DNA from 3 places in the Brevundimonas albigilva genome. Region 3 is predicted to be linked to each of the others. Evidence: riboswitches for the same ligand, from Rfam matches in the RefSeq annotation. Region 3 holds a riboswitch; each other region holds the start of a gene.
What was found. Region 3 has a riboswitch for cobalamin ahead of M8231_RS03110 (DUF1852 domain-containing protein). Riboswitches for the same ligand answer to the same signal wherever they lie in the genome.
Positions count from the first base shown of each region.

Region 1: another riboswitch for cobalamin. It lies ahead of M8231_RS08185 (acyl-CoA thioesterase); the one in region 3 lies ahead of M8231_RS03110 (DUF1852 domain-containing protein).
Region 2: another riboswitch for cobalamin. It lies ahead of M8231_RS00560 (TonB-dependent receptor plug domain-containing protein); the one in region 3 lies ahead of M8231_RS03110 (DUF1852 domain-containing protein).

Region 1 is NZ_CP097649.1:1,633,350-1,639,960, reverse strand. Features, by position in the region: gene M8231_RS08205 (GNAT family N-acetyltransferase) at 1-771, shown strand, start outside; gene M8231_RS08200 (cupin-like domain-containing protein) at 781-1,689, shown strand; gene M8231_RS08195 (GIN domain-containing protein) at 1,784-2,671, shown strand; gene M8231_RS08190 (porin) at 2,821-3,573, opposite strand; cobalamin riboswitch at 3,820-4,039, shown strand; gene M8231_RS08185 (acyl-CoA thioesterase) at 4,197-4,934, shown strand; gene rpsJ (30S ribosomal protein S10) at 5,227-5,532, shown strand; gene rplC (50S ribosomal protein L3) at 5,554-6,315, shown strand; gene rplD (50S ribosomal protein L4) at 6,315-6,611, shown strand, end outside.
Region 2 is NZ_CP097649.1:96,560-103,170, reverse strand. Features, by position in the region: gene M8231_RS00570 (methyl-accepting chemotaxis protein) at 1-1,219, opposite strand, end outside; gene mutS (DNA mismatch repair protein MutS) at 1,286-3,979, opposite strand; cobalamin riboswitch at 4,078-4,215, shown strand; gene M8231_RS00560 (TonB-dependent receptor plug domain-containing protein) at 4,388-6,193, shown strand; gene M8231_RS00555 (aldo/keto reductase) at 6,177-6,611, opposite strand, start outside.
Region 3 is NZ_CP097649.1:620,155-626,765, forward strand. Features, by position in the region: rRNA gene M8231_RS03095 (23S ribosomal RNA) at 1-338, shown strand, start outside; rRNA gene rrf (5S ribosomal RNA) at 428-542, shown strand; tRNA gene M8231_RS03105 (tRNA-Met) at 647-723, shown strand; cobalamin riboswitch at 1,030-1,252, shown strand; gene M8231_RS03110 (DUF1852 domain-containing protein) at 1,362-2,348, shown strand; gene M8231_RS03115 (methionine synthase) at 2,376-3,404, shown strand; gene M8231_RS03120 (bile acid:sodium symporter family protein) at 3,410-4,408, shown strand; gene M8231_RS03125 (flavin reductase family protein) at 4,434-4,973, shown strand; gene M8231_RS03130 (TonB-dependent receptor domain-containing protein) at 5,029-6,611, opposite strand, start outside.

The DNA.
Region 1 (6,611 bases), 1.0 Mb from region 3:
CAGGCGGCGCTTCCGGAAGAGGGTTTCGACGCCTGGTACGCCGAAAGGCGGACGACCTTCGGCAAGTTCTTCAAGGACAAGGAGCGGGCGCGGCGCAGCCTGGAGGCCGAACTGGGGCCGATCACCGTGGCGCACGGTTTGCGCGATCCGGCGCTTCTGGATCATCTGATCGACCTGAAGGCGGCGCAGTATCGGCGCTCGGGCCTGCACGACATCTTCGCCTGCGGCTGGACGCGCGATCTGCTGCACGCGCTGATGGCCGAGGCGCGGCCCGACTTCGGCGCCTCCCTGGCGACCATGCACGGCGGCGACAAGCTGACCGCGATCGAGTTCTCGCTGCACGCGGGTCGGCACTACCATTTCTGGTTCCCCGCCTACGAGCCCAGCCTGGCGCGCTGCTCGCCGGGCATACTGTTGAGCATGGACACGATGCGTCTGGCCGGAGCGGAAGGGTTCCGAACCTTCGACTTCGGTTTCGAGGGCGAGCACTACAAGAAGTATTTCGTCAACCAGACCCAGACGGTGCGCGAGGCCGTGGTGATGCGGCCGGGACTGGGGCGGGTCGCGACCGACGCCCTGGTCGGGGCCCTGGACCGGACCGGGGTTCGCGGCGAAGCCATCAGGGCGTCGTTGCGGCGGCGATGGGCGACGATCGAGGCGTGCGAGGCCACGCCGGCCGGGCGTCTGCGCGGGGCCGCCGTCGCCGCCCGTTCCGCCGCCGTCAAGATCGCGGCGCGCCGCAAGGCGCCCGCCCGCGTCGCTCACGCCTGAGGAACGATCATGACCGACCGTCGCACCCGCTATCCCGGCCCGATCACGCAAGCCGCGACGCATCCCCACACCCTGGTCGAGCAGGGCTTTGCGGAGGACGCGGCGCTGGCGGCGACCCTTGACCGCTATCCGCCCGAACTGTTCGACATCAACTTGTACGACTACGACGAGGCGGGGCAGGTGTCGCTGCGGACGGGCGCGCGCGGCCGGCTGTCGGGCGCCGAGCTTCTGGAGGCTATCAAGCAGGGGCGGCTGTGGGTCAACCTGCGCCAAGTCGAGACAGGATGGCCCGAACTGTGGAAGGCGGCGATGAAGGAGTTCGCCGCCATCCAGGCCGCCTATCCCGGGATGCGGGCGGTCAAGACGGCGGGTCAGCTGATCCTGTCGTCGCCCAAGGCGCGGGTGCCTTATCACTTTGACGCGGCGGGGGTGGTTCTGTTCCATCTGCGGGGGCGAAAGCGGCTGTTCGTCTATCCGGGCGACGAGGCGCATCTGCCCGAGCGCAACATGGAGCAGGTGGTCGCGCGCCAGACGACCGAGGAGCTTCCCTACGATCTGGCGTTCGAGCGCGACGCCCAGGTGATGGATCTGGAGCCGGGACGGGCGCTGACCTGGCCGCTCTATGCGCCGCACCGCGTCGAGAACCTGGACCGCTTCTGCGTCAGTCTGTCGATGGATTTCCAGACCTGGCCGTCGCGGTTCCGAAACGGGGCGCTGTTCACCAATGCGGTCATCCGCAGCCGGGGCGGCGCCCCGCGTTTCACCGACGGCATGGCCACGCCGGAACTGGCCGCGCGGTGGGCGGCCTCTCTGGCCCTGAAGCGGGCGGGGGCGCTGAAAAGCCGGATCGCGCACTTCGAGCGCGACTTCGAGCCGGAGGTCGGCGCGGCGGACGGCGCAGGGGCGCTGGGCCGATAGACGCGCGTTAATTCGAGTTCATGACCTCGAGTTAAAATGACAGGGCCGGCGGGGTGACGCACCTTTTCCTCACATCAGGGAAGGGAAAGCCGTCATGAAATCCGCACTGTTCGCCGCCGCCGCGTCCGCCGTCGTCGCCGCCTGCGCGGCCGCGCCGGCGACCGCCGCCGAGGTCGAAATCCGCAACGCGGTCGCCCGCGTCGTCGTCATCGTCGAGGATCGCGAAGACGTCGGGGTCGAAGTCACCCAAGGCGCCTCTCGCCTGCCTCGCATCGAGGTCCAGCGCCGCGGACGCGACGTCAGGATCGACGGCGGATTGCGGCGGGGCGGCGTGTTCGGCTCGAACGACGGCGTGCGCCGCTGCGACAACGGCCCGTCCAGCGCGCGCCAGCCGGGCGAGGGCGCGGTGGTCGAGGTGCGCGATCTGGGCCGCATCCGGCTGGAAGACGCGCCGCTGATCGTCCTGCGGACCCCGCGCGACGTCGACGTCAGCGCCGGCGGCGCCGTCTACGGCGCGGTCGGACGCGGCGCGCGCTCGGTCGAACTGGGCAGCGGCGGGTGCGGCGACTGGACCGTGGCCAACACCGACGGCGCGGTGGCGCTGAGCGTCGGGGGATCCGGTTCGATCCGGGCGGGAACCTCTCGGTCGCTGGACGCCAAGGTCGGCGGCTCGGGCTCGATCTTGGCCGGGGCGACGGGCGACCTGGACGCCGCCGTGGGCGGGTCCGGCAGCGTGCTGGTGGCGCGAGCCGACGGCGCCGGCGACATCTCCATCGGCGGCTCGGGCGACGTGACCGTCCGCGAGGGCCGGATGAGCGATCTTTCAGTGGCCATCGGCGGCTCGGGCGACGTGCGCTTCGGCGGGACCACGCGCGACCTGAGCGTGGCCATCGCCGGATCGGGCGACGTCAGCGTCGGCGCCGCCACCGGACAGGTGTCCCGAACGGTGGTGGGGTCGGGAACCGTGAACATCGGGCGCTAGAACCCGAGTCTCTCCGCCGCGAGAGGAAAGGCCCCCGGTCGTGGAACCCCGGGGGCCTTTTTCATGCGCGGCGCGAAGCGGGCAAAGGAAAACCCCGGCGGATCGCTCCGCCGGGGCCGTGACATTTCAGGTCTTGGCGAAGCCGAGGCTTACAGGCCGCCCAGGACGCTCGCGATCGACGAGACGTTCAGGCCGGCGCCGGCGCGATCGCGCGCCTGCAGGCCGCCGCCGAAGCTGTAGCGCAGACCCAGCGACCAGGTGTCGACGTCGATCGAGTCGATGTCGGCGCGGGTGTAGCCGGCGGCGACCGAGAAGGGCGTGCCGGTGAACTCGTATTCGCCGCCCACGCCGTAGGTCCAGGCGTCGACGTCGCCGAGCTGGGCGTCCACGTTGTTGTAGCTGACGCCGGCGTTCAGGCGCAGGTTCGGCATCACGTAGAAGGCGGCGTCGCCGCCGACGGTCCAGATGTCGGCGTCCAGGTCGTCGGCCGAGGTGTAGGCGACCACGCCCGTCAGGGTCGAACCGGCCAGATACTTCTGGGCTTCGGCGCCGACCGTATAGACGGTGTCGCCCGAGCCGATGCCGTTGCCGGCCACGAAGCCGCCGACGCGAACGTCGCCGGCGACCAGGGTGGTCAGGTGGGCGGCGGCGGCGCCGGTGGTGTCGTCCTCGCCATAGGCCTTGGCGTAGTCGATGGCGCCGTTGAAGGTCACGGTCCAGTTGTTGGCCGGGATGGCGACCGTGCCGTCCACGGTCCAGACGTCGGCGTCGAAGTCGTCGCCCGCGATTTCGACCGACGGGTTCGAATAGGTCAGGCCGACCGAACCGACGGCGTCCTGAGCCAGGGCCGGAGCGGCGAACAGGGCGGCCGCGGCGGCCGAGGCGAGAAAGAGCGTCTTCATTGTTTTTTCCTTGGAAGTCTGACCCGAGTGGGAGCTCGGGGAGGCGGCTGCTATCAGGCCGCGGCCGAAGCTGTGCCTTGAATCGGCGCCGGCTACATTGTTCGTGCACGGATGTTGTCGATCCGCCACGCATTGTGGCCAAGAGGTGTTCCCGTTTCGGGGTTATTCGGGCGAAACGGTTAAAGGCCGGCAATCCGGCGCATTGTCCTTGCTTGGCGGCCGAGCTTGACCGCGGCCGGCGATCATGTGTGATGGCCGCGTCGAGGTTCTGCGCGCGGCTTTCGGACTGCGTGGAGCTAAGAGGGAAGCCGGTGCGACGCCTTTGTGCATCAACGCCGGCGCTGCCCCCGCAACTGTGAGCGGCGAGCCGAAGGTCCATCTCGTGTCACTGGGGTTCGCCCCGGGAAGGCCGGACCGGAAGCCGTGACCCGCGAGCCAGGAGACCTGCCCCGACAGATAACGTCCTCCGGCGGGGTGTCCGGTCAGGCCGCCTGTGCGCCGCCGGATCGATCGTCCGCGCCGGCGTTCGTGCGTCCCTGCCTGAAGCCTCGCCATCAGCACAGGCTTCGAAGAATGACCGCCTTTCAAACATCCGAACCCGCCCGGGCCGCGACGACGTGAGCGTGACCCTGATCGACATGGTGTTCCCGGGAGACGCCAACCATCACGGCACCCTGTTCGGAGGCGTCGGACTGGCGCACCTGGACAAGGTCGCCTTCCTGGCCGCGGCGCGCCACGCCCGCCGACCGACGGTGACGGCGGGCTGCGAGCGGATCGACTTCGCCGCGCCCGCCCGGATCGGCGAGATGGCGGAGGCCACCGGCCGGGTGGCGCGCGTGGGCCGCACGTCGATGGGCGTGGAGGTCGAACTGTGGGCCGAGGCGCCGGTCAGCGGCGAGCGCCGGCTGTGCACGCGCGGCGTCTTCAACATGGTGGCGCCGCGAGAGGCGGGGCAGGGCGACCTGCCGCCCCTCGCGGGGCATGACGCGGCCGAGGACGGGGGGTGGCTCAGGACCGCCGAAATGGTCTTTCCCGCCTGGACCAATCACTACGGCACGCTTTACGGAGGGGACGCCCTGAAGCTGATGGGCAAGGCGGCCTTCATCTGCGCCACGCGTCGCGCGCGCCGCGTCATCGTCATGGCCGCGACTAATCGGATCGACTTCACCTGTCCCATCAGAGAAGGCGACATGGTGGAGATGGCCTCGCGCCCGACGCGGGTCGGACGCACCTCGGTCACGGTCGAGGTGGAGCTGTGGGGCGAGGACCTGCGGACCGGCGAACGACGCCGCGCGGCCGCCGCAGAGTTCGTCATGGTGGCGGTGGACGAAGGCGGGCGACCGACGCCGATCGCGGCCTGAGAATTCCCGATGGGGCCTCGCTTTCGGCGCTTGACGAAATCGGAATCGGTAGGCATAAGCCGCCACTCTTGTTGGACCGGCTGTGCACTTCGGTGCAGACGCGGTTCGCAGGAACGACCTAAGTACCTGTTCTTTGCAGCTTCTTGGGACTTCACGGCCTTCGCGGGCGACTGCGTGGGCCGATCGTTTTTGCGGATTGCGTACCCTGAGGGCCTCGTGCCCGAAGGCCTTCGGTCTTTGAAATGGTTCACAGGGACGCGGTCCTCCGACCGCATTGGAAGTAAGCACCGATATGGATCAAAGCATCCGCATCAGGCTCAAGGCCTTTGATCACCGCGTCCTCGACTTTTCGACGCGCGAGATCGTCAACACCGCCAAGCGCACCGGCGCGACCGTTCGCGGTCCGATTCCGCTGCCGACCCTGATCGAAAAGTTCACCGTGAACCGCTCGCCGCACGTCGACAAGAAGTCGCGCGAGCAGTTTGAAATCCGCACGCACAAGCGCGTGCTCGACATCGTCGACCCCACCCCGCAGACCGTGGACGCGCTCATGAAGCTCGACCTGTCCGCCGGCGTGGACGTCGAGATCAAGATCTAAAGAAGAAAGAGGCGGGATCCGATGCGCACGGGCGTGATCGCCAAGAAGCTGGGCATGACCCGCGTGTTCGCCGATGACGGCGCGCACGTTCCGGTCACTGTGCTGCAGCTCGACGGCTGCCAAGTCGTCGGCCAACGTACCCAGGAGCGTGACGGATACGTCGCTCTCCAGCTGGGCGCTGGCGTAAAGAAGGCCAAGAACACGGCCAAGGCCCAACGCGAAGTCTTCGCGAAGGCCGAGGTCGAACCCAAGGCCTATGTCACCGAGTTCCGCGTCGACGCGGACGCTCTGCTGGACGTGGGCTCCGAACTGTCGGCCGACCACTTCCTGGTCGGCCAGAAGGTCGACATCCAGGGCGAGACCATCGGTAAGGGTTTCTCCGGCGCCATGAAGCGCTGGAACTTCGGGGGCTTGCGCGCCACCCACGGCGTGTCGGTGTCGCACCGCTCGCACGGTTCGACGGGTAACCGTCAGGACCCGGGCCGCACCTTCCCCGGCAAGAAGATGGCCGGCCACTACGGCACGGAAATCGTCACCACCCAGAACCTGACCATCGTCCGCGTGGACGCCGAGCGGGGCCTGATCCTGGTCAAGGGCGCCGTCCCGGGCCACGACGGCACCTACGTCAAGGTTCGCGACGCCATCAAGAAGGCCCGTCCGGCCGACGCCCCGTTCCCGGGCGCCGTCAAGTCGGCTGGCAAGTCCAATGGGGCCGCTCAACCCGCCGAGACGCCCGCTGAAGAAGCGCCGGCCGTCGAAGCGACCGAAGGCGGTGAAGCGTAATGAAACTCTCTGTCATCAAGCTCGACGGCAAGGCCGCCGGCGACGTGGAACTGTCGGACGCCGTCTTCGGCATCGCCGACATCCGCGCCGACCTGCTGGCCCGCACCGTCAACTGGCAGCTGGCCAAGCGCCGCGCCGGCACGCACAAGGTCCAGACCCGCAACGAGAACTCTCGTACGGGCAAGAAGATGTACAAGCAGAAGGGCACCGGCGGCGCTCGTCACGGTTCGCGCCGTGCGCCGCAGTTCGTCGGCGGTTCGCGCGCCTTCGGCCCGGTCGTCCGCGACCACGGCTAC
Region 2 (6,611 bases), 520 kb from region 3:
GGGCCTCGGCGGTGATGGCGGCGGCCGACTGGGCGCCCTCGGCGGTCTTCTTCACCGTGACGGTGATCTGGTCCAGGGCGGCGGCGGTCTGTTCCAGGCTGGCGGCCTGGCGTTCGGTGCGGCGCGACAGGTCGTCGGTGGCGGTCGTGACCTCGGCGGTGCCCGCGCGCATGGCCTGGACCAGGTCCACGATGTCGCCCATCGTCTGGCCCAGGGCGTCCATCGCGGCGTTGTAGTCGTCCTTCAGCTGGCGGCTGCGCGCGACGAAGTCGACGCGGATGCGATGGGTCAGGTCGCCGCGCGCCAGACAGGCCAGGCCTTCGCCCAGCGCCGCCACCACGACGGCGTCCTCTTCGGCGATCCGGTGACGCTCCTGTTCGGCGGCGATGCGGTTGGCCTTGGCCGTCTCGCGCAGGGCCTCGGCCTCGGCCTCCATCTCCACGCGCTTGACGGCGGCGTCGCGGAACGAGGCCACGGCGCGGGCGATCTGCCCGATGTCGTCGCTGCGTCCGGCCCAGGGCACGCTGATCTCGAGCCGTCCCTGCTGCAGCGCCTCCATCCGTCGCCGCAACTCGCCCAACGGCGCAAACATCCGCCGCGAGAGATAGAGGCACGCGCCCAGCACGACCAGCGACACCACGGCCCCGACGCCGAACAGCGCCATCATCGTCTGGTTCACCGTGGCCATGAAGTCGGCCTCGGGGATGCCGACGTAAAGCACGCCGACGACGGCGCCCGAGGCGTCCTTGATCGGGTCGTAGGCGACGAAATAGGGCTTGCCCAGGATGTCCGCCCGGCCGCGATAGGCGCGGCCGTCGCGCAAGACGGCGTCGTACACGGGCCCGGGCTTGAGCTTGGTGCCCACGGCGCGCGAGCCGTCGTCCTTCTTGACGTTGGTGGTGATGCGGGTGTCGCCCTGGAAGACGGTGGCGGTGCCGCCCACCAGGGTCTTGATCCGGTCCACCGGCTCGACCAGGCCGTTCAGCGGCGTGGAGCCGACATAGAGCCGCCCGTCGCGGGCCGAGAACTCCGAGCCGTAGTCGCCCAGCACGTCCCAGGCCACGCGCATGTTGGCGTCCTGCCGCTCGGCGGCCATCAGCCGCGCGTCCCTGGCCATCATCCAGCCGGCGACGATCATCAGCGCCAGGGCCACGGTCCCGACCGACGCGACGACCATCAGCGCCGTCTTGTTGGCCAGGGAAAGAGATCGAAACATCATGCGCTGGCCCGGTCGGCGATTCGTCGCCCATCGTGCCCGCGAACGGTTAAGAAGCGCCGAAACCCGCTAGATCAGGGTTTTCAGCCGATACAGGGTCTCCAGCGCCTCACGCGGGGTCAGGGCGTCCGGATCCAGATCCCGCAGCGCCGCCTCGGCCGCCGACGGTCCGCGCGGCGGCTCGGGTTCGGCGACGGCGAACAGGGGCAGATCGTCCAGGCGGGCGGCGGCGGCCTTTTCACCCTCCAGCCGCTCCAGCACCGAGCGGGCGCGCGCCACCACCGGGGCGGGGACCCCGGCCAGCTTGGCCACCTGCACGCCATAGGACCGGTCGGCCGCCCCCGGCGCCGCCTCGTGCAGGAAGACCAGTTCGCCGTTCCACTCCCGCGCGACCATCGACAGGTTGCAGACGTGGTCCAGCCGCGTCTCCAGCTGGGCCAGCTCGTGATAGTGGGTGGCGAACAGGGTGCGGGCGCGGTTGGCTTCGTGCAGGGCCTCGGCGGTGGCCCAGGCGATGGCCAGGCCGTCATAGGTCGCCGTGCCGCGCCCGATCTCGTCCAGCACGACGAAGCTGCGGTCCGTCGCCTGGGTCAGGATGGCGGCGGTCTCGACCATCTCCATCATGAAGGTGGAGCGGCCGCGCGCCAGATCGTCGCCGGCGCCGACGCGGCTGAACAGCCGGTCCACGACACCCAGCCGCATCGACCGGGCCGGCACGAAGGCGCCGGCCTGGGCCAGGATCACCAGAAGCGCGTTCTGGCGCAGGAAGGTCGACTTGCCGGCCATGTTCGGCCCGGTGACGATGGCCAGCCGGGCGCAATCGGCGCCGGACCCATCCAGCCGGGCGTTGTTGGGGGTATAGGGATCGCCCGCCGCCTTGACCGCCGCCTCGACCACCGGATGGCGCCCGGCCTCGACGGCGAAGACCAGGGTGTCGTCCACGACCGGCCGGGTCGCGCCGACCTCCTGGGCCCATTCGGCCAGGGCGGCGTGGGCGTCCAGTTCGGCCAGGGCCTCGGCGACGGCCTGCAGCGGCTGGGCCAGGCGCGCGGCCTCGCGCCGCCAGCCCTCGAACGTCTCGCCCTCGATGGCCAGGGCGCGGTGGCCCGCCTGGCTGATCCGGGCGTCCAGTTCCGACAGTTCGACGGTGGTGAACCGCACCTGGCTGGCCAGGGTCTGACGGTGGATGAAGGGACTGTCCGGCCCGGCCCGCAGCAGGCCTTCCGCCGCCTTGGCGCTGGTTTCCAGGAAATAGCCCAGCACGGCGTTGTGCTTGACCTTGAAGGCCACGCCCGCCTCGGCGGCGGCGCGCGCCTCCAGCTCGGCGATCACCTTGCGGCTGTCGTCGCGCAGGGTCCGCGCCGCATCCAGCTCCGGCCGATAGTCCGGCCGCACGAAGCCGCCGTCGCGCGCCAGGTGAGGCGGCTCCTCGACCAGCCCCTCGGCCAGGTCGATCATCAGGCGCGATATGTCCGGGCTCAGCGTCAGCCGGTCCAACGCCAGGGCGATGCGGCGCGGCTGTCCGGTCAGGGGGTCCACCTGTCCGATGAACAGGCCGGCGACGCCCTCGGCGATGGTCAGGCCGGCGCGCACGGCGGCCAGATCGCGCGGCCCCCCGCGCCCCAACGCCAGCCGCCCGACCGCGCGGGCGATGTCCGACGACGCCTTCAGCCCTTCCCGCAGATCGCGGCGCAGGGTGCGTCGTTCCAGCAGCCACTCGACCGCGTCCAGCTGTTCGTTGATCGCCAGCGGATCGCGCAGCGGCCGGGCGATCCGCTCGGCCAGCGCCCGCGCCCCGCCCGAGGTGACGGTGCGGTCGATGCAGGCCAGCAGCGATCCCTCGCGCTCGCCCCTCTGGGTGCGGTCGATCTCAAGGCTGGCGCGGGTGGCCGGGTCGATGGCCAGGAAGCCGCTTTCGCCGGACCGGCGCGGCGGCGACAGGGCCGGAACCTTGCCCGCCTGGGTCGTCTCCAGATAGGCGGCGATCAGGCCCAGGGCGGAAACCTCGGCCTCCTCGAAGGCGCCGAAACCGTCCAGGGCCGCGACGCCGTAAAGCCGCTCGACCCGCGTGCGCGCCGCCTGCGGCTCGGCGATGGCGGCCGCCAGGGCCTGGACCACGCCGCCGGAACCGTTCAGCGCGTCGCGCGTCGCCTCGTCCGAGAACATCCGGTCGGTGACCAGCACCTCGGACGGGCGGAAGGCGGCCAGGGCCGCGGCCAGGTCGTCGGGCGCGCAGGCGACGCAGTCCACCGCCCCGGACGACAGCTCCACCACCGCCACGGCCGCCCGACCGCGCCTCACGGCCGCCGCCGCCAGACGGTTGGCGCCGCGCGCGTCCAGCAGCGAATCCTCGGTCAGGGTGCCCGGCGTCACCACCCGCACCACGCCGCGCTGGACCACGGCCTTGGATCCGCGCTTCTTGGCCTCGGCGGGGTCTTCCAGCTGCTCGCAGATGGCGACCTTGTGCCCCAGGCGGATCAGCCGGGCCAGATAGCCGTCCATCGCATGGACCGGCACCCCGGCCATCGGAATGTCCTCGCCCTGGTGCTTGCCCCGCTTGGTCAGGGTGATGCCCAGGGCCGCCGCCGCGACCTCGGCGTCCGTGAAGAACAGCTCGTAGAAGTCGCCCATGCGAAAGAACAGGATGGCGTCCGGTTGGCTCGCCTTGGCCGTCAGATACTGCGCCATGAATGGCGTCGCGCCCTCCAGCGAGGCGGCGATGTCGGACGGGGGACCGGAGGGCGGGAAGGCGGGCGCGTTCATGTGGCGTCAGGGTGACGGATCGCAACGGTCGTCTCAAGCCCGATCCGCCGCTCTTGCACAGGCATCTTGGCCCTGCGATAGGCCGCGTCAGGCGGTTTAGGGAACGCGGTCGAACACCGCGGCTGTGCCCGCAACTGTAGGCGGCGAGCGTGTCGTCCGTCCGGGGTCCGCCCCGGCGCCACTGGGAAACTGGGAAGGCGAGGACGCGACGTGGAGACCCGCAAGCCAGGAGACCTGGCCGCCGACGTCGCTCGTCCGCTGTCCGGGACCAGACAGGGGCGCGGGGACTTCCGTCGCAGCGACCCGATCTTGCGCCGCCCGACCCTCCGGCCGGGCGGATCGGCTCGCACACAGGCGCCCCGCACGCAATCGCGGCGCCGATACGGGGGAACCGCCATGACGCGTTCCATGCTTCTTTCCACGGCCGCCGTCGCGGCCGCCGCCTTCGCCGCCGCGCCCGCCTGGGCGCAACCGGCAGACCAGCTGGAGGAGGTGATCGTCACCGCCACCCGCCTGCCCGCCGTCGCCGCCGACACGCCCGGCGCACGCGTCATCGACGCCGAGACCATCGAACAGCGCGGCGCGGTCTTCGCCGCCGACATCCTGGCCGACGTGCCGGGCCTGTCGGTCACGCGCACCGGCGCCTTCGGCGGCGTCGCCCAGGTGCGGATGCGCGGCGCCAATCCGGGCAAGACCCTGGTTCTGGTCGACGGCGCGCCCGTCAACGACCCGGCCGACATCAACGGCGCCTATGACTTCGGCGCCTTCGAGCTGGCCGACATCGACCGGATCGAGGTGCTCAGCGGCCCGCAGTCGTCGCTGTGGGGATCCGACGCCATCGGCGGCGTGATCGCCTTCACCACCCGCGAGGTGGACGGACTGCGCGCCGAACTGGAGGCCGGCAGCCTGGCCACCGCGCGCGGCCGCCTGTCGGTCGGGACCGCCAACGACGCCTACGCCGTCAGCGCCTATGTCTCGCAGTTCGAGACGGACGGCGTCAGCGCGGCCGACGAAGCCGACGGGAACAGCGAGCGCGACGGCCTGCGCAGCACCACCGCCGGCGGCAAGGCGCGCTACGCCTTCTCCGACACGGTGTCGGTCGACGGCTCGATCCGCTGGGCCAAGGCCCATGTCGACATCGACGGCTATCCGGCCCCCACCTACGCCCTGGGCGACACCGACGACGTGCAGGACAGCGAGCAATGGTCCGGCGTCGCCCGGCTGAGCGCCCGGGCCCTGGGCCTGTCGCACCAGTTCAGCGTCTCGGCGTCCGACATCGACCGCACCTCCTACAGCGGCGGCTTCGGCTCGACCTTCAGCGGCGACCGCCAGGTCTATCGCTGGCAGGCGGACGGCGAAACCTCGGGCGTGGCCTACGCCTTCGGCGCCGAGCGCGAGGAAGCCTCAGGCGCCCTGTCGTCGGGCGAGGCGCGCGACCTGGCGACCACCTCGGTCTTCGGCGTGGCCCAGTACGACGCCGGCCCGCTGAACCTGACCGGCGGCCTGCGCTACGACGACACCGACGACTTCGGCGCCGAGACCACCGGGCGCCTCTCGGCGGCCTACGACCTGGCCGGCGGCTTCACCCTGTCGGCGGCCTACGGCACCGGCTTCAAGGCCCCGACCGTCAGCCAGGCGGTGTGCGACTACTGCTACGCCCCCCTGCCCTGGCCCGAACTGACCGCCGAGACGGCCGACAGCGTCGAGGTCGCGCTGGGCTGGGCCTCGGCCGACGGCCGCCTGGACGGCCGCGTCACCGCCTATCGGCTGAACGTCGACGACGAGATCGCCTGGCGCGACGGCCGCTACATCAACATCGCCAAGACCGAGACGGACGGCGTCGAGGCCGAGGGCCGCGCGGCCCTGGGCGGCGGCTTCGACCTGACCCTGGCCTACGCCTGGACCGACGCCCGCGACGGGACGACCGACGCCCGCCTGCTGCGCGTGCCGGAACACGCCGGTTCGGCGACGCTGGGCTGGAGCGGGGACCGGCTGTCCGGCGCCCTGACCGTGCGCGCCGAGGGCGATATGGACGACTCGGGCGGCGTGCGCGACGGCTTCGTCACGGCGAACCTGAACGCGGCCTACGCCCTGACCGACAACGTCGTGCTGACGGCGCGGGTCGAGAACCTGGCGGACGAGCGCTATCAGCAGGTGCTGGGTTACGGAGAGCCGGGCCGAACCGGCTATCTGGGGATCAGGCTGCGCTACTGATCCGCAGCCGGGCGTCGGCGGTGAAGGCCGCCGGCGCATCCAGCGCCAGCCGCGCCCAGTCCAGGTTCGGGCACGGCGCGTGGGCCGCCGCCAGGATGGCGCGCAGTTCGGCGGCCGAGGCCACGCTGGCGACCACCATCGCCACGCCCTTCAGCGACAGGGCGTAGCCCAGGGCCGCCTGCATGGGATCGCAGCGCATCTCGGCCAGGCGCCGACGCGTGCGCGACAGGCCCTGGGCGTGGCCGGCCATCTCTGGCGGCAGATCTTCGCCCCCGGCGAACAGCAGGCCGTTCGCGAACACCGACGACAGATGGACGTCGACGCCCATGCCGGCCAGTTCGTCCAGCACCCCGTCCTGCGCCGCGCGCTGGTCCAGCAGGCTGCATCCGATCTGGACCACGTCGGGCTCCAGCCGTCG
Region 3 (6,611 bases):
GGCTGTTCGCCATTTAAAGTGGTACGTGAGCTGGGTTCAGAACGTCGTGAGACAGTTTGGTCCCTATCTGCCGTGGGTGTTCGAAGCTTGAGAGGATCTGTCCCTAGTACGAGAGGACCGGGATGGACATACCTCTGGTGGACCTGTCGTGGCGCCAGCTGCGCAGCAGGGTAGCTAAGTATGGAATAGATAACCGCTGAAAGCATCTAAGCGGGAAACTAACCTCAAAACAAGGCTTCGCTGAGGATCGTGGAAGACTACCACGTTGATAGGCCAGGTGTGGAAGCGCGGCGACGCGTGTAGCTTACTGGTACTAATAATCCGATCGGTTTGATCGTTTCTCAGCAAAACTCATTCGATGATTGCTTCCTTGACCGAAGCAATCTCAGACAATGTCTTCTCTTCATTCCGCTGTCCGCCTCGTTGACCTGGTGGCTATGTCGGAGGTTCCCCACCCGATCCCATTCCGAACTCGGTCGTTAAGCCCTCCAGAGCCAATGGTACTTCGTCTTAAGGCGCGGGAGAGTAGGTCGCCGCCGGGTCTACCAGGCGGACAGCCGAATGAAGCGATTATCCTTGGCCTACCGCGCTTCGCGCGACTTGAGGCCAGGCTCGAACCGTTCTTCCTCACGATCCTACCGTTCGCCGCGGGATGGAGCAGCCCGGTAGCTCGTCAGGCTCATAACCTGAAGGTCGCAGGTTCAAATCCTGCTCCCGCACCCAATGTCACCTCACTTTCCAAAGTGAGCCGAATATCAGAACCCCCGCCGGCAGCCGCCGCGGGGGTTTTACTTGTCTGGATTCCGTGCCGGAGAAAACGCGATAGCCCGGCGCACGAAACGTCCTTGGCCACCTTGTTGCAGGCCTGCAGGGAAGGTGCATTTCCGCGATCCGGCAGGTCAGGTGCGTCTTCACGCCGATCAGCACGCGGCGTCCTGACGTGAGGCCGACGCGGCGGCCAGGGTCGCCTATGGGAAATAAACATATAAGGATATCCTTATATCATTCTTGACTTCGCCGGCGCCTGTGGCAGGGTAGCGGCGTCGAGGTTCTGCGCGCGGCTTTCGGGCTGGGCGGAGCTAAGAGGGAAGCCGGTGGAACGCTTGCTGCGTTGATTCCGGCGCTGCCCCCGCAACTGTGAGCGGCGAGCCGAAGGTCCATCTCGTGTCACTGACGCCCCCGGGCGTTGGGAAGGCCGGACCGGAAGCCGTGACCCGCGAGCCAGGAGACCTGCCCCGACAGATAACGTCCTCCGGCGGGGTGTCGGTCAGGCCGCATGAGCGCCGGCACGGGACGATCCCGCGTGCGAGCGGTCGCGCGTTCCTGCCTGCTGTCTCGCCACAGCATCAACGGCAAAGAGCATGGCGAGCAGCGACTTCACCTTCACCCTCAAGCGCACCGCGCTGGACGAGAACTACGTTCCTGCCGAAAACACGCGGATCACGACCAACTTCGCCAATCTGGCCCGGGGCGAGAGCCGTCAGGAGAACCTGCGCAACACCCTCAGGATGATCGACAACCGCTTCAACTCGCTGGCGGCTCAGGACAATCCGAAGGGGGATCGCTATGCGGTCGAACTGCAGATCGTCTCCGTCGAGATGAGCGTCGCCCCGGGCGAGGGGACAGACAGCTTCCCGCTGATCGAAATCCTTCAGACGACCATCGTCGATCGACAGACCGGCGCGCGCATCGACGGGATCGTCGGCAACAACTTCTCCTCCTACGTCCGCGACTACGACTTCAGCGTGGTGCTGCCGGCGCACATGAAGGCCAATCCCGGCGCCTTCGCGCCGGCCGACTTCGGCGACCTGCACGGCAAGCTGTTCAAGCATTTCCTGAAGTCGGCCGCCTATCGGGACAATTTCGGCAAGCCGCCGGTCATCTGCCTGAGCGTGTCGAGCAACAAGACCTATCACCGGACCGGCGCCGAGCACCCCGTGCTGGGTATGGAATATGAGAACGACGCGTTCTCGCCGACCGATCAGTATTTCGCGAAGATGGGGATGAAGGTCCGCTATTTCATGCCCAAGGGCAGCGTGGCGCCGTTCGCCTTCTATCACATCGGCGACCTGACGGGCGATTACACCGATCTGGAGCTGGTCAGCACCATCGCCACGATGGAGACCTTCCAGAAGATCTATCGGCCCGAGATCTACAACGCCAACTCCCCGGCGACCGAGCAATATCAACCCAGCCTGAAGGCCCAGGACTATTCCTTGACCCGGATCGTCTATGACCGGGAGGAGCGCAGCCGGCTGGCCGTCGAACAGGGCCGGTTCGTCGAGGAGCGCTTCATCAAGCCCCACCGGGCCGTCCTGGACCAGTGGTCCGCCGACTTCGCCGCCTGATCCGTCCCGAATTCACGAGCCCGACGCATGACCAAACTCTTTCCCACCTCGACCGCCGGCAGCCTGCCCAAGCCCTCCTGGATCGCGACGCCGGAGGTGCTCTGGTCGCCCTGGAAGCTGGAAGGCGAGGATCTGGTCGCCGGCAAGCAGGACGCCCTGCGTCTGGCGGTCGACGATCAACAGAAGGCGGGCATCGACATCGTCGGCGACGGCGAACAGACCCGCCAGCATTTCGTGACGACCTTCATCGAGCACCTGGACGGCGTGGATTTCGAGAAGCGCGAGACGGTGCGCATCCGCAATCGCTACGACGCCAGCGTGCCGACGGTGGTCGGCGCCGTATCGCGCTCCAAGCCGGTCTTCGTCGAGGACGCCAGGTTCCTGCGGGCCCAGACCGACCAGCCGATCAAATGGACCCTGCCGGGGCCGATGACGATGATCGACACCCTCTATGACGCCCACTACCAGAGCCGCGAGAAGCTGGCCTGGGAGTTCGCCAGGATCCTGAACGAAGAGGCGCGGGAGCTGGAGGCCGCGGGGGTCGACATCGTCCAGTTCGACGAGCCGGCCTTCAACGTCTTCTTCGAAGAGGCCAACGACTGGGGGATCGCTGCGCTGGAGCGGGCGGCCGAGGGTCTTAAATGCGAAACCGCCGTCCACATCTGCTACGGCTACGGCATCAAGGCCAACACCGACTGGAAGAAGACCCTCGGCTCCGAATGGCGCCAGTATGAGGAGACCTTCCCCAACCTGCAGAAATCGAGCATCGATATCGTCTCGCTGGAATGCCACCACTCGAACGTGCCGATGGACCTGATCGAACTTATCCGGGGCAAGAAGGTCATGGTCGGCGCCATCGACGTGGCCTCGGACATCGTCGAAACGCCCGAGGAGGTCGCCGACACCCTGAGGAAGGCGCTCCAGTTCGTCGACGCGGACAAGCTCTATCCATCGACCAACTGCGGCATGACACCCCTGTCGCGCCGGGTCGCCAACGGCAAGCTGAAGGCCCTGGGCGCGGGCGCCGAAATCCTGCGGAAAGAACAGGCGGCCTGATCGGCATGACCGCGTTGCTGAACCGGCTGCGGCTGGACCCGTATATCCTCGCCATCATGGCCATGGTGGTCTTGGCGGCGGTGCTGCCCGCGCGCGGCGCCGGCAAGGACGTGCTGGACGTGGTGGTGCACGCCGCCATCGCGATCCTGTTCTTCATCTATGGCGCGAAGATTTCGCCGGCGGCGATCTGGGCGGGGATCACCCACTGGCGGCTGCAAGGCCTGGTCTTCGCCACGACCTTCGTCGTCTTCCCCGTGATCGGGCTGGGGATCGTCGCCCTGACGCGCGGTCATCTGGACGACGGCCTGGTCACCGGCCTGCTGTTCCTGTGTCTGTTGCCCTCGACGGTGCAGTCCTCGATCGCCTTCACCTCGATCGCGCGCGGCAACGTCCCGGCCGCGATCTGCTGCGCATCGGTGTCCAATCTGGCCGGGGTGGTGATCACGCCGGTGCTGGCCACGATGTTCCTCAGCGCCCAGTCCGGCGGCCTGTCGCTGGACGCCGTTCGCGACATCGCCTTGCAGATCCTGCTGCCGTTCGTGCTGGGTCAGGTCGCCAGGCCGATCGTCGGCGACTGGTTCACCCGGCAGAGGACGCTGACGATGCTGGTGGATCGCGGGTCGATCCTGCTGGTGGTCTATTCGGCCTTCAGCGCCGGGGTGGTGGCCGGGATCTGGAGCCAGGTCACGCCGCAAAGCCTGGCGCTGGTGGTCGTTCTGGACCTCCTGATGCTGGCGATCGTCCTGGTCTTCACGACCGCGGCCAGCCGCCTTCTGCGCTTCAGCGTCGAGGACGAGATCGCCATCGTCTTCTGCGGTTCGAAGAAGAGCATGGCCAGCGGCCTGCCGATGGCCAACATCATCTTTCCGGCCGCCACGGTGGGCCTGATCGTCCTGCCGCTGATGCTGTTCCACCAGATGCAGCTGATGGTCTGCGCCGCCCTGGCCCGGCGTTACAGCCGGCGGCCGGAAGAGGCGGTCCGGCCGGTCACGGCGCCCGCATGACGCGGCGCGCAACGAGGTCCCGCACATGACCCCCCTCAGCGACATCACCGAACAGACCGATCTGCGTCGGCTGTTCGGGCGGTTCCCGACCGGCGTCACCGCCCTGTGCGCCATGGATGACGATCAACCGCTCGGCATGACCGCCAGCGCCTTCGTCGCGGTCTCGCTCGATCCGCCCCTGGTGTCGGTGTGCGTCAAGCACGGCTCCTGGACCTGGCGGCGACTGCGTACGCGCGAACGCCTCGGCATTTCCTTTCTCGGCGACAGCCACGCCGTGGCGGCGCGCCAACTGGCGCAGCGCGGAGAGCAGCGGTTCTCAGGCCTGGATTATGAGGCGGGGGCCAGCGGCGCCCTGTTTCTGGCGAGCGCGACGGCCTGGCTGGAATGCTCGATCGACAAGGAGATCGAGGCGGGCGACCACGACATCGTCCTCCTTCGGCTCCACCGGTCCGCCGCCGCCGACGGCGTGCTGCCGCTGATCTTCCATTCCAGCGATTTCCACACGATCACGCCGCTCCGACGAGCGAGCGCCGCCGCGGTGACGTCGTCGCCTCAGGCGTCCTGAACGCAGGGCGTCCGGGCGGTCGGCGGAGGCGATCCTGTCGCCTCCGCCTTGCGCCTCAGAACCGCGCGCGCAGGCCCAGGACGAAGTTGCGGCCGCGCAGCGGCGCCAGGGTGCTGATGAAGGAGGCGTGGTTCAGCGCCCGTTCGTCCAGCAGGTTGGTTCCGCGCACATAGACCTGGGCGCCGACCGGCCCCAGGTCGAAGTCGTAGGCCGCCGTGGCGTTGACCATGTCGTAGCCCGGCGTCGTCGTCTCATAGTCGGCGATCCGATCCTGTTCGAAGACGCGGATGTATTCCAGCGAGCCGGACCAGGGGCCCTGGACAAGATCGCCGCGGGCGCCGAGGCGGGCCGCCGGGATGCGGGGCAGGTCGCCGCCGTCATCCAACTCCGCCTGGACGTAGTCGCCGAACACGGTGGCCGACAGGCCCGGCGCGAAGCGATGGGTCGCTTCGCCCTCGACGCCGGTGAAGGTCGCGTCCGCCTGGGTGTACTGGATCAGGCGGAAGTCCTCGAACTGGTCCAGCGTGTCGGCGTAGATGTAGCCGTCATAGGCGTAGCGATAGGCGCTGGCGGCGAAGGTGGTGTCGCCGCGCGTCTTCTTGATCCCCAGTTCGGCCGAGACGACCGTTTCCTCGTCCAGATCGGCCGATCCCATCTCATAGGTGTTGGTCGCCAGGTGCACCCCCCGGGCGTAGAGCTCCTGGACGTTCGGGGACCGCTGGGAGCGGGCGACCGACAGGGACAGGGCGTAGTCGGGCGCGAAACGCCAGCTGGCGCCGACCGAGGCGGAGAAGGGCTGGAAGTCGCGTTCCGGGTAGCGGCTGGCCGGCGTTCCGCCCGGAACGCGTGAGGTCTGCCATTCCTGCCTGAGCGCGCCCTCCAGGTTCCAGTCGCCCAGATCGTAGGTCTCCAGCAGAAACACGGCGGCCGTCTCGGTCTCGCTGGGCTGGACGAACGATTCCAGGCCGTCGGCGGCGAAGTCGCTGCGCGAGACCTGGCCGCCGATCACGCCGCGCAAGCCGGCGACGGGCGCGTGCTGCACCTCCAGGCGCGCGTCGTAGCCGGTGTTGGAGAAGGTGGTGGCGACCGTCCCGTCGTCGATCTCGTCGTGCTGGTAGTCGGTGTAGCCGCCGCGGAAACGGATGCGCTCCACGCCCGCGAAGGGATCGCGCAACTCGCCGCGTACGTCGACGCGTCGGCTCACCAGGTCGACGGTCGGCACGTGTTCGTGTTCATGCTCGTGGTCATGGTCGTGATCGTGGTCATGGTCGTCCTCGTCATGGTCATGGCCGCCGCAGTGCAGGCTGGAGCCGTGCGGATGGCAGTCCTCGTACTCATGACTGTGGCCCGGCAGTCCATATTCGCTGCGCTGTTCGGTGAAGGCCGCGCCCAGGTAGCCGCGCGAGCCGATCCACGACAGGCCCAGCGTGCCGGTGGACGAGCTATTGAACGAGCCGTCCAGCACGTCCTCGTCACCGTCCGGGATCTCGTAGTCGTCGGTGCTGCGCGTGGCGGCCTCGACCCGCACGGCGAAGCCGTTTCCGCCGGCGGTCAGGCCCGCGACCGCCGCCTCCTCGTTGTCGGCCGAGCCGAGACGCACCTCGGCGACCCCTTCGCCGCCGTTCGCCGGCACGGCAG